3 regions of the Streptomyces sp. 11-1-2 genome follow, and region 1 is predicted to be linked to each of the others. Evidence: predicted binding sites of a transcription regulator. Region 1 holds the regulator's gene; each other region holds the start of a gene.
The links. Region 1 encodes HrcA, which represses chaperone genes, less so after heat shock. Its sites were predicted from a motif close to TTNGCACTCNGNNNNNCNGAGTGCNAA; they were not measured.

Region 1 (3,274 bases):
GTCCGAGCCCGCGTTCGGGTCGCCCAGCGGAGTCTCGTACCAGGCCGCCTCGCCCGTGAGCCGCGCCCGGTAGGCCCCGACGGCGGCCGTGTCGGCGTTGGACGGCTGCGGCATGAACAGATTGACACCGAAGTGCCGGCCGGTCAGCCCTCGCAGCTGTTTGATCTCCTCATACATCGCTTCCGGCGTCTTGTAGCCGGCAGCGAGGAAACCGAGGCCACCGGCCTCGGAGACAGTGGCGGCGAGCTGCGGGCAGGAGGCTCCACCCGCCATCGGCGCCTGCACGATCGGGTACCGGTAAAGATCGGTCAGCGCGGAGGACATGGCCACATCGTGCCATGCCCTCCACACGAGCCCACCACCGGATCAGTGGCGCCCTTACGGGCCGTATCGCGGCCCGGAAGCGCCTACCGTCCGTTGAACGCATCCTTCAAACGCGAGAACAGCCCTTGCTGCCCCGGCTTACCGCACTCCCCCGGGGGACAACCCCCGTACCCCCGGCCGGAGCGCCTACCGTCCGTTGAACGCATCCTTCAGTCGCGAGAACAGCCCTTGCTGCCCCGGCTTGAATTCGCCGATCGGGCGCTCCTCGCCACGCAGCTTCGACAGCCGCCGCAGCAGCTCCTCCTGCTCCGGGTCGAGCTTGGTCGGGGTGGTCACCTCGACATGCACGATCAGATCGCCCCGGCCGCCGCCCCGCAGATGGGTGACGCCGCGCTGGTGTAGCGGGATCGACTGGCCGGACTGGGTGCCGGGCCGGATGTCGACCTCCTCCATGCCGTCCAGCGTCTCCAGCGGAACCTTGGTGCCCAGCGACGCCGCCGTCATCGGGATGGTCACCGTGCAGTGCATATCGTCACCGCGCCGCTGGAAGACCGGGTGCGGGACCTCGTGGATCTCCACGTACAGGTCGCCCGCCGGGCCGCCGCCCGGTCCGACCTCGCCCTCACCGGCCAACTGGATCCTGGTGCCGTTGTCCACACCGGCGGGGATCTTCACGGTCAGGGTGCGCCGCGAGCGGATCCGGCCGTCGCCCGCGCACTCCGGGCACGGAGTCGGCACCACGGTGCCGAAGCCCTGGCACTGGGGGCACGGCCGCGAGGTCATGACCTGGCCCAGGAAGGACCGCGTCACCTGGGAGACCTCACCGCGGCCACGGCACATGTCACAGGTCTGCGCCGAGGTGCCCGGCGCCGCGCCCTCGCCGCTGCACGTGGTGCAGACGACCGCGGTGTCGACCTGGATGTCCTTGGTGGTCCCGAACGCGGCCTCGCTGAGCTCCACGTCCAGCCGGATCATCGCGTCCTGACCGCGCCGGGTCCTGGAGCGCGGACCGCGCTGCGAGGCGGTCCCGAAGAACGCGTCCATGATGTCGGAGAAGTTGCCGAAGCCCCCTCCGAAGCCGCCGGCACCACCGCCGCCCGCCCCGGACATCGGGTCCCCGCCCAGGTCGTAGACCTGCTTCTTCTGTGGGTCCGACAAGACCTCGTAAGCGGCGTTGATCTCCTTGAACCGCTCCTGGGTCTTCGGATCCGGGTTCACATCCGGATGCAGCTCGCGTGCGAGCCGGCGGAATGCCTTCTTGATCTGGTCCTGCGAGGCATCACGCGGCACGCCCAGGACTGCGTAGTAGTCCGTCGCCACTTACGACTCCGCCAGGATCTGTCCGACGTAACGTGCCACTGCGCGTACCGCTCCCATCGTTCCGGGGTAGTCCATGCGGGTCGGTCCGACCACGCCGAGTTTGGCGACCGCCTCGTCGCCGGAACCGTAGCCGACCGCGACGACCGAGGTGGCGTTGAGCCCCTCGTGAGCATTCTCATGCCCGATCCGCACGGTCATACCCGAGTCCTTGGCCTCGCCCAGCAACTTGAGGAGGACGACATGCTCCTCGAGTGCCTCCAGGACGGGCCGGATCGTCAGGGGGAAATCATGCACGAAACGCGTGAGGTTCGCGGTGCCGCCGATCATCAGCCGCTCCTCGGTCTCCTCCACAAGCGTCTCGAGCAAGGTCGACAGCACGATCGAGACGGTCCCCCGGTCCTCCTGTTCGAAGGACTCCGGAAGATCCTGCACCAACTGCGGCACATCCGCGAAACGCCGACCCACGACCCGGCTGTTGAGCCGGGCGCGCAGATCGGCCAGCGAGTCCTCGGTGATCGGGGTGGGGCAGTCCACCATGCGCTGCTCCACCCGGCCGGTATCCGTGATCAGCACCAGCATCACCCGGGCCGTGGCCAGCGGCAGCAGCTCCACATGGCGCACCGTCGAACGGGTCAGCGACGGATACTGCACCACCGCCACCTGCCGGGTCAGCTGCGCCAGCAGCCGGACCGTGCGGCCCACCACGTCATCGAGGTCGACCGCGCCGTCCAGGAAGTTCTGAATGGCCCGCCGCTCCGGGCTGGACAGCGGCTTCACTCCCGCCAGCTTGTCCACGAAGAGGCGATAGCCCTTGTCCGTGGGGATCCGCCCGGCGCTCGTATGCGGCTGGGCGATGAACCCCTCGTCCTCCAGAGCGGCCATGTCGTTACGCACCGTGGCCGGGGAGACCCCCAGCCGGTGCCGCTCGGTGAGCGCCTTGGAGCCGACCGGCTCCTCCGTCCCCACATAGTCCTGGACAATGGCACGCAGCACCTCGAGTCTGCGTTCGCTGAGCACCCCGCGCACCTCCAGTCCAGCGGTCTCATCAGGTCGTCCGCCTGGCACTCACCGGGCACGAGTGCCAGAACCCCTCTGCCAGTGTACGGCGGGGTGCGGTGGCATGGGCAAGAGCCGCCGCTGGCAGCAACTCTCCCCCATCCCCGTTGAGCTAGCGTCGCGGTATGGAGACGTGTTGGGAAGAGGCAGGCTGGGAGCGGCTCGCACCCGGTGTGGCCCGCCGTCGGATGCCGGAGTGGGACGAGACGGTCGGCGTGGTCGTCGGCCGGACCGGCATCCTCGTCGTGGACACCGGCGCGACCCTGCGCGCCGGGGCCGAGCTGCGCGCCCTGATCACCCGGCTGACCGGCCGCCGCCCCACCCGGATCGCGCTCACCCATCCGCACTTCGACCACGTCCTGGGCTCGGCCGCCTTCGCGGGCTGCGAGGTGTACGGGGCCACGGGCATGGACGAGCTGCTGCGCCGTGAGCGGGAGACGCTGCGCGAGGACGCGATCCGCCACGGAGTGGACCGGGACGCCGCCACCGAGGCCGTGGACCATCTGGTCGGCCCGCACCACCTGGTCTCCGGGGAGCTCACCCTCGACCTGGGCGACCGGCCGGTGCTGCTGGC
Region 2 (3,274 bases), 1.2 Mb from region 1:
CGGCGTTCTGCAGCGCGGAGCGCGTGACCTTGGCCGGGTCGATGATGCCCTCGGCGATCAGGTCGACGTACTCACCGGTCGCGGCGTTGAGGCCGTGGCCCGGGGTCAGGTTGCGCACCTTCTCGACCACGACGCCGCCCTCGAGACCGGCGTTGACCGCGATCTGCTTCAGCGGGGCCTCCAGGGCCAGGCGCACGGCCTGGGCACCGGTGGCCTCGTCGCCCTCGAGCTCCAGCTTCTCGAAGACCGAGACGGTCTGCAGCAGGGCCACGCCACCACCGGCGACGATGCCCTCCTCGACGGCCGCCTTGGCGTTGCGCACCGCGTCCTCGATGCGGTGCTTGCGCTCCTTGAGCTCGACCTCGGTGGCGGCACCGGCCTTGATGACGGCCACGCCGCCGGCCAGCTTCGCCAGGCGCTCCTGCAGCTTCTCGCGGTCGTAGTCCGAGTCCGAGGACTCGATCTCGGCTCGGATCTGGTTGACGCGGCCCTGCACCTGGTCGGTGTCGCCGGCGCCGTCCACGATGGTGGTCTCGTCCTTGGTGACGGTGACCTTACGGGCGCGGCCGAGCAGGTCCAGCCCGGCGTTCTCCAGCTTGAGGCCGACCTCCTCGGAGATGACGGTGCCACCGGTAAGGATGGCGATGTCACCGAGCATGGCCTTACGGCGGTCACCGAAGCCCGGGGCCTTGACGGCGACGGACTTGAAGGTGCCACGGATCTTGTTGACGACCAGGGTGGCCAGGGCCTCGCCCTCGACGTCCTCGGCGATGATCAGCAGCGGCTTGCCCGACTGCATGACCTTCTCGAGCAGCGGGAGGAGGTCCTTCACGCTGCTGATCTTGGAGTTGACGATCAGGATGTACGGGTCGTCGAGCGACGACTCCATACGCTCCATGTCCGTCGCGAAGTACGGGGAGATGTAGCCCTTGTCGAAGCGCATGCCCTCGGTGAGCTCGAGTTCGAGCCCGAAGGTCTGCGACTCCTCGACGGTGATGACACCTTCCTTGCCGACCTTGTCCATCGCCTCGGCGATGAGCTCACCGATCTGGGTGTCGGCAGCGGAGATGGAGGCGGTGGAGGCGATCTGCTCCTTGGTCTCCACGTCCTTGGCCTGCTCGAGAAGCTGGGCGGAGACGGCCTCGACGGCCTTCTCGATACCGCGCTTGAGCGCCATCGGGTTGGCACCCGCGGCGACGTTGCGGAGGCCCTCCTTGACCAGCGCCTGGGCGAGGACGGTCGCGGTCGTCGTGCCGTCACCGGCGACGTCGTCCGTCTTCTTCGCGACCTCCTTGACCAGCTCGGCGCCGATCTTCTCGTACGCGTCCTCGAGCTCGATCTCCTTGGCGATGGAAACACCATCGTTGGTGATCGTGGGGGCGCCCCACTTCTTCTCGAGGACGACGTTACGGCCCTTGGGGCCGAGGGTGACCTTGACGGCGTCGGCGAGCTGGTTCATCCCGCGCTCGAGGCCGCGCCGCGCCTCCTCGTCGAACGCGATGATCTTGGCCATGTGAAGTGGTCCTCCCAAGACGGGGTGGATTGCTCCGGACCGCGCTGGCGCCCGCGACGGACGGCCTGCCTACCGTGCGGTTCCTTGCCCCGCATGGCCTGGCGGGCCTCACCGACCCGGTCCTTCTGTCACTCTCAACGTCAGAGTGCTAACGCCAATGATTAGCACTCGGACCTATAGAGTGCAAGCGGCCGGAGGCCATCCTTGGGGGGTGGCGGCCGGGTGACGGGCGGGCGCAAGCGGCCGGAGGCCATCCGCCCCCTGCATCAACCCCGTAACGATCAGCGCGGACACGCCGAAGGGTCCGTACCCTGGCCGGGACACGGACCCTTCGGACTGTACTGTTCAGCTGCGTCGCGTCGGCGCGTCAGCCTACGGCCACGCGGACCATGTCGGCCTGCGGGCCCTTCTGACCCTGCGAGATCTCGAACTCGACCCGCTGGCCTTCCTCGAGGGTGCGGTACCCGTCCATCTGGATCGCGCTGTAGTGGACGAACACGTCCGCACCACCGTCGACCGCGATGAAGCCGTACCCCTTCTCCGCGTTGAACCACTTGACGGTGCCCTGAGCCATTCCTAACTCCCCTATTGCTGGCCCTTGCGCAGGACCGCACTCCGCGGACCCGGGTCAGACCTCACCCCCCGGATGTGGGGGGTGTGCGCCGGAACGCGTCGACCGCCGCTGAATGTATCCGTCCCAACGCCCTCTGCAACAGGTCAATCGGACGAGAATTCTGGGCACGGCCGAACGGTTAAAAGTGAGAATTTATGTGAAGTTCGGGCAAGCCGGGCGGGACATAGGGAACCAACCCGACAATTCGCGCTCACACTTTACGCACAACTTGACGAGTTCTCATATGTGGTTCCGGCCCGGGGGCCATCGGGGAATCAGGGCAACTGTATCGCGATTCCACACACGGAATCGCCCCGTCCGGTTGTCCCCGGACGGGGCGATGCCAAAGGTGAGGAGGGTGGACGCGGGGTCAGCAGCCGCCCGCGACCGCCGGGATGATCGAGATCCCGGCACCGTCCGGGGTAGCCGTGGCCAGGCCATCGGCGAAGCGGACGTCGTCGTCATTGACGTAGACGTTGACGAAGCGGCGGAGCTTGCCGGTGTCGTCCAGCACGCGGGCCGCGATGCCCTGGTGGTTCTTCTCCAGGTCCGCCAGGACCTCGGCGAGGGTCGCGCCCTCGGCGGGGACCTCGGCCTGACCGGCGGTGTAGGTGCGCAGGATGGTCGGGATTCGGACGTTGACGCTCATGCGAGACCAGCCTCTCGGAACGAGTCAAGGGTGGGGCGGATGATGGCGGAGGGACCCGTGGTGGGGGCCACCGCGTCGAGGGTCTTGAGGCCGTCGCCGGTGTTGAGCACGACGGTCGTCAGGGACGGGTCGAGCAGACCGTCCTCGATCAGCTTCTTGGTCACGCCGACGGTCACCCCGCCCGCGGTCTCCGCGAAGATCCCCTCGGTGCGGGCGAGCAGCTTGATCGCGTCGACGATCTGCTCGTCGTTCACGTCCTCCACCGCGCCGCCCGTACGGCGGGCGATGTCCAGGACGTAAGGGCCGTCCGCGGGGTTGCCGATGGCCAGCGACTTGGCGATGGTCTGCGGCTTCTGCGGCCGGACGACGTCATGGCCGGCCTTGAAGGCGGCGGAGACCGGGGAGCAGCCCTCGGCCTGGGCGCCGAAGATCTTGTAGGGCTTGTCCTCGACCAGACCGATCGCGATCAGCTCCTTCAGCCCCTTGTCGATCTTGGTGA
Region 3 (3,274 bases), 2.4 Mb from region 1:
TTGAGCTCGACCTCGGTGGCCGCGCCCACGCGGATCACGCACACGCCGCCGGCCAGCTTCGCGAGCCGCTCCTGCAGCTTCTCGCGGTCCCAGTCGGAGTCCGTGGCCTCGATCTCGGCCTTGATCTGGTTGACGCGGCCGGTGACCTCGTCGCTCTTGCCGCCACCGTCGACGATCGTGGTGTCGTCCTTGGTGACGGTCACGCGGCGGGCGGTGCCCAGCACGTCCAGACCGACCTGGTCCAGCTTGAGGCCGACCTCTTCGGCGATGACGGTGCCGCCCGTAAGGGTGGCGATGTCGCCGAGCATGGCCTTACGGCGGTCACCGAAGCCCGGGGCCTTCACCGCGACGGCGTTGAAGGTGCCGCGGATCTTGTTGACGACGAGGGTCGAGAGGGCCTCGCCCTCCACGTCCTCGGCGATGATCAGCAGCGGCTTGCTGGCGTTGGCCTGGATGATCTTCTCCAGGAGCGGCAGCAGGTCCTGGATCGAGGCGATCTTGCCCTGGTGGATCAGGATGTACGGGTCCTCGAGGACGGCCTCCATCCGCTCCTGGTCGGTGACCATGTACGGCGAGAGGTAGCCCTTGTCGAAGGCCATGCCCTCGGTGAAGTCGAGCTCCAGGCCGAAGGTGTTGGACTCCTCGACGGTGATGACACCGTCCTTGCCGACCTTGTCCATCGCCTCGGCGATCAGCTCGCCGACCTGCTTGTCCTGCGCGGACAGCGCGGCCACGGCGGCGATGTCGGACTTCTCGTCGATCGGGCGGGCGGTGGCCAGCAGGTCGTCCGAGACGGCCTTGACCGCCGCGTCGATGCCCTTCTTGAGGGCGGCCGGGGAGGCGCCCGCGGCCACGTTCTTCAGGCCCTCGCGGACCAGGGCCTGGGCCAGCACGGTCGCGGTGGTGGTGCCGTCACCCGCGATGTCGTTGGTCTTGGTCGCCACCTCCTTGACGAGCTGGGCGCCCAGGTTCTCGTACGGGTCCTCGACCTCGACCTCGCGGGCGATCGTGACACCGTCGTTGGTGATGGTCGGAGCACCGAACTTCTTGTCGATGACGACGTTGCGGCCACGGGGGCCGATCGTCACCTTGACGGTGTCCGCAAGCTTGTTGACGCCACGCTCGAGGGCGCGACGGGCGTCCTCGTCGAACTTCAGGATCTTCGCCATGAGTTGCGTATGTCCTCTCAAACGAACCGCGCCCCGACCCCGGTTTCAGACGCGGGCACCGGGGCACGGCTCATAGGCAAAACTTCGGTGATTACTTCTCGACGATCGCGAGGACGTCGCGAGCCGAGAGGACGAGGTACTCCTCGCCGCTGTACTTCACCTCGGTGCCGCCGTACTTGCTGTAGAGCACGACGTCACCGACGGAGACGTCGAGCGGAAGGCGCTTGCCGTCCTCGAAGCGGCCCGGGCCCACGGCCAGGACGACGCCCTCCTGGGGCTTTTCCTTGGCGGTGTCCGGAATGACCAGGCCCGAGGCCGTGGTCTGTTCGGCGTCGAGCGGCTGGACCACAATGCGGTCCTCGAGCGGCTTGATGGCAACCTTGGAGCTGGTGGTCGTCACGATCCGACCTCCCCCTTCGGAGATCTCACGGGGTCAACTGTCTGAGGTGGCGACCAGGTGGATCCGTCGTCGCGGGTGCCGGACCTGCCCGTCGCTGTATCTCTTGGCACTCATCGGTCCCGAGTGCCAGCCTCGACATTATGACGCGGTTAGCACTCAGTCAACTAGAGTGCCAAGCGACGTGGTGGCGAGCCCCCGCTCGCCACCTCCTCACCGCCTTACGGCCGCCACGCTCCGGGGGGGCTGCGACCACGTCCCGACTCTCTCCGGAACCACGGGCACTCCGCGCAGCCCCGCCCCGCTCCAGAGCCCCAGGCCGTCTGCGCGGCCCCTCCCCCCAGGCGCCGTCACACATAGTCCTCCAGCCGCCCGATCGTGAAGCCCTGGGCCTGGATCGCCCGCACCAGCGCTGTGATCCACTCGGTCATCGACTGCCCCTCAAGCTGCTCCGGCCCCCGGAAGTGCGCGAGGATGATGTCCCCCGGCAGCAGATGGTCGCCGGAGCGGTAGGCCAGCCCGTGGGTCTCCATCTCGGCGCGCCACAGCACCACGGTCCGCGCGCCGCAGAAGCCCGCCGCCTGCAGCGTCGTCTCGTCGTACTCCCCGAAAGGGGGACGGAAGAGGCGCGGCTGTTGACCGAAGCGGTTCCACAGGATGTCCCGCTGGCCGCAGATCTCCCGCACCTGGTCGTCGTAGGCCATACCGGCCAGGCTGGGGTGGGTGAGGGTGTGGTTCTCCATGGGATTGCCGAGCCGGCGCAGCTGGTCGAAGTAGTCGTAGTGGTCCCCGATCACGTTGTCGGTAAGGAACGCGGTGAACGGCAGCCCGAGCTCGCGGGCCTGCTCCACGAAGCGCGGGTCCTTCTCGATCCCGTCGTCGATCGTCACGAAGACCACCCGCTGGTCGGTCGGCACCTGCCGCACGATCGGCGGCAGCCCCCACTGCTGCGGCCCCGACCGCCCGAGCGCGGGCTTGACGGCGGGCGGGGCCGGAGGCCGCTCCAGCGGCCGGTCCAGCCCCCAGCGGCGGTAGGCGTCGGAGGCGCCCACCGGGGCCGAGCGCGACAGCGCGGAGCCCGTGCCGGACGTCCCCGCGGCCGGGGGCGAGGCGGACGCCGAGGCGTCACCGGAGCGCGGCGGCACGTCCGGGAACGCGCCGTCCCGGGCCTCACCCTCGTACCCCTCGTACCCCTGCCCGGACGACGCCGATGGCCGCCGCTCCGGCTCCCGTCCGGACGGCGGCTGCGAGGGCGACGGCGGGTCGTCCAGCCGGGAGGCGAGGGAGGGCGGCGGCATGGGAACACCGTGACGGGAGCCGGTGTGCGGCTCGGTGGCGGCGCCGAGGGATCCGCAGGCCGTGAGCACGGCTGCCGCGCCGACGAGAACCAGACAGCGAGGAAAACCAGTCTTGATCATCATCACATAAGCGATCTTCGGTCCAGGGGCGCGCATATGCGCGCCGTACGCGGGCGAATGCGCTCACGGGAGCGGGGAGAATGGGCCATGTGGACGTTGACGCCTTCGACTCACTGCTCGGCGACGAGGGGCAGGCGCTGCTCTCCGGGCTCCGCGACTACGACCCGGCGAAGGAGCTCGCCACCGCGACGCGGCTGCGCCGGGACCACCCCCCGGCGCTGGTCTCGGCGGCCCTGACCCAGGCCACGCTGCGGCAGCGGGCGGTGGCCAAATTCGGCCCCGAGGACGCG

Region 2: the regulator HrcA is predicted to act here: its motif matches at 1,675-1,701, upstream of groL (chaperonin GroEL).
Region 3: the regulator HrcA is predicted to act here: its motif matches at 1,719-1,745, upstream of groES (co-chaperone GroES).

Annotation. Positions count from the first base shown of each region.
Region 1 is NZ_CP022545.1:4,135,058-4,138,331, forward strand. It holds gene CGL27_RS17655 (nitronate monooxygenase) at 1-324, opposite strand, end outside; gene dnaJ (molecular chaperone DnaJ) at 511-1,644, opposite strand; gene hrcA (heat-inducible transcriptional repressor HrcA) at 1,645-2,661, opposite strand; gene CGL27_RS17670 (MBL fold metallo-hydrolase) at 2,826-3,274, shown strand, end outside.
Region 2 is NZ_CP022545.1:5,314,658-5,317,931, forward strand. It holds gene groL (chaperonin GroEL) at 1-1,513, opposite strand, end outside; gene CGL27_RS22180 (cold-shock protein) at 1,881-2,087, opposite strand; gene CGL27_RS22185 (MoaD/ThiS family protein) at 2,497-2,775, opposite strand; gene thrC (threonine synthase) at 2,772-3,274, opposite strand, start outside.
Region 3 is NZ_CP022545.1:6,560,060-6,563,333, reverse strand. It holds gene groL (chaperonin GroEL) at 1-1,169, opposite strand, end outside; gene groES (co-chaperone GroES) at 1,261-1,569, opposite strand; gene CGL27_RS28105 (polysaccharide deacetylase family protein) at 1,917-3,020, opposite strand; gene CGL27_RS28100 (methyltransferase domain-containing protein) at 3,065-3,274, shown strand, end outside.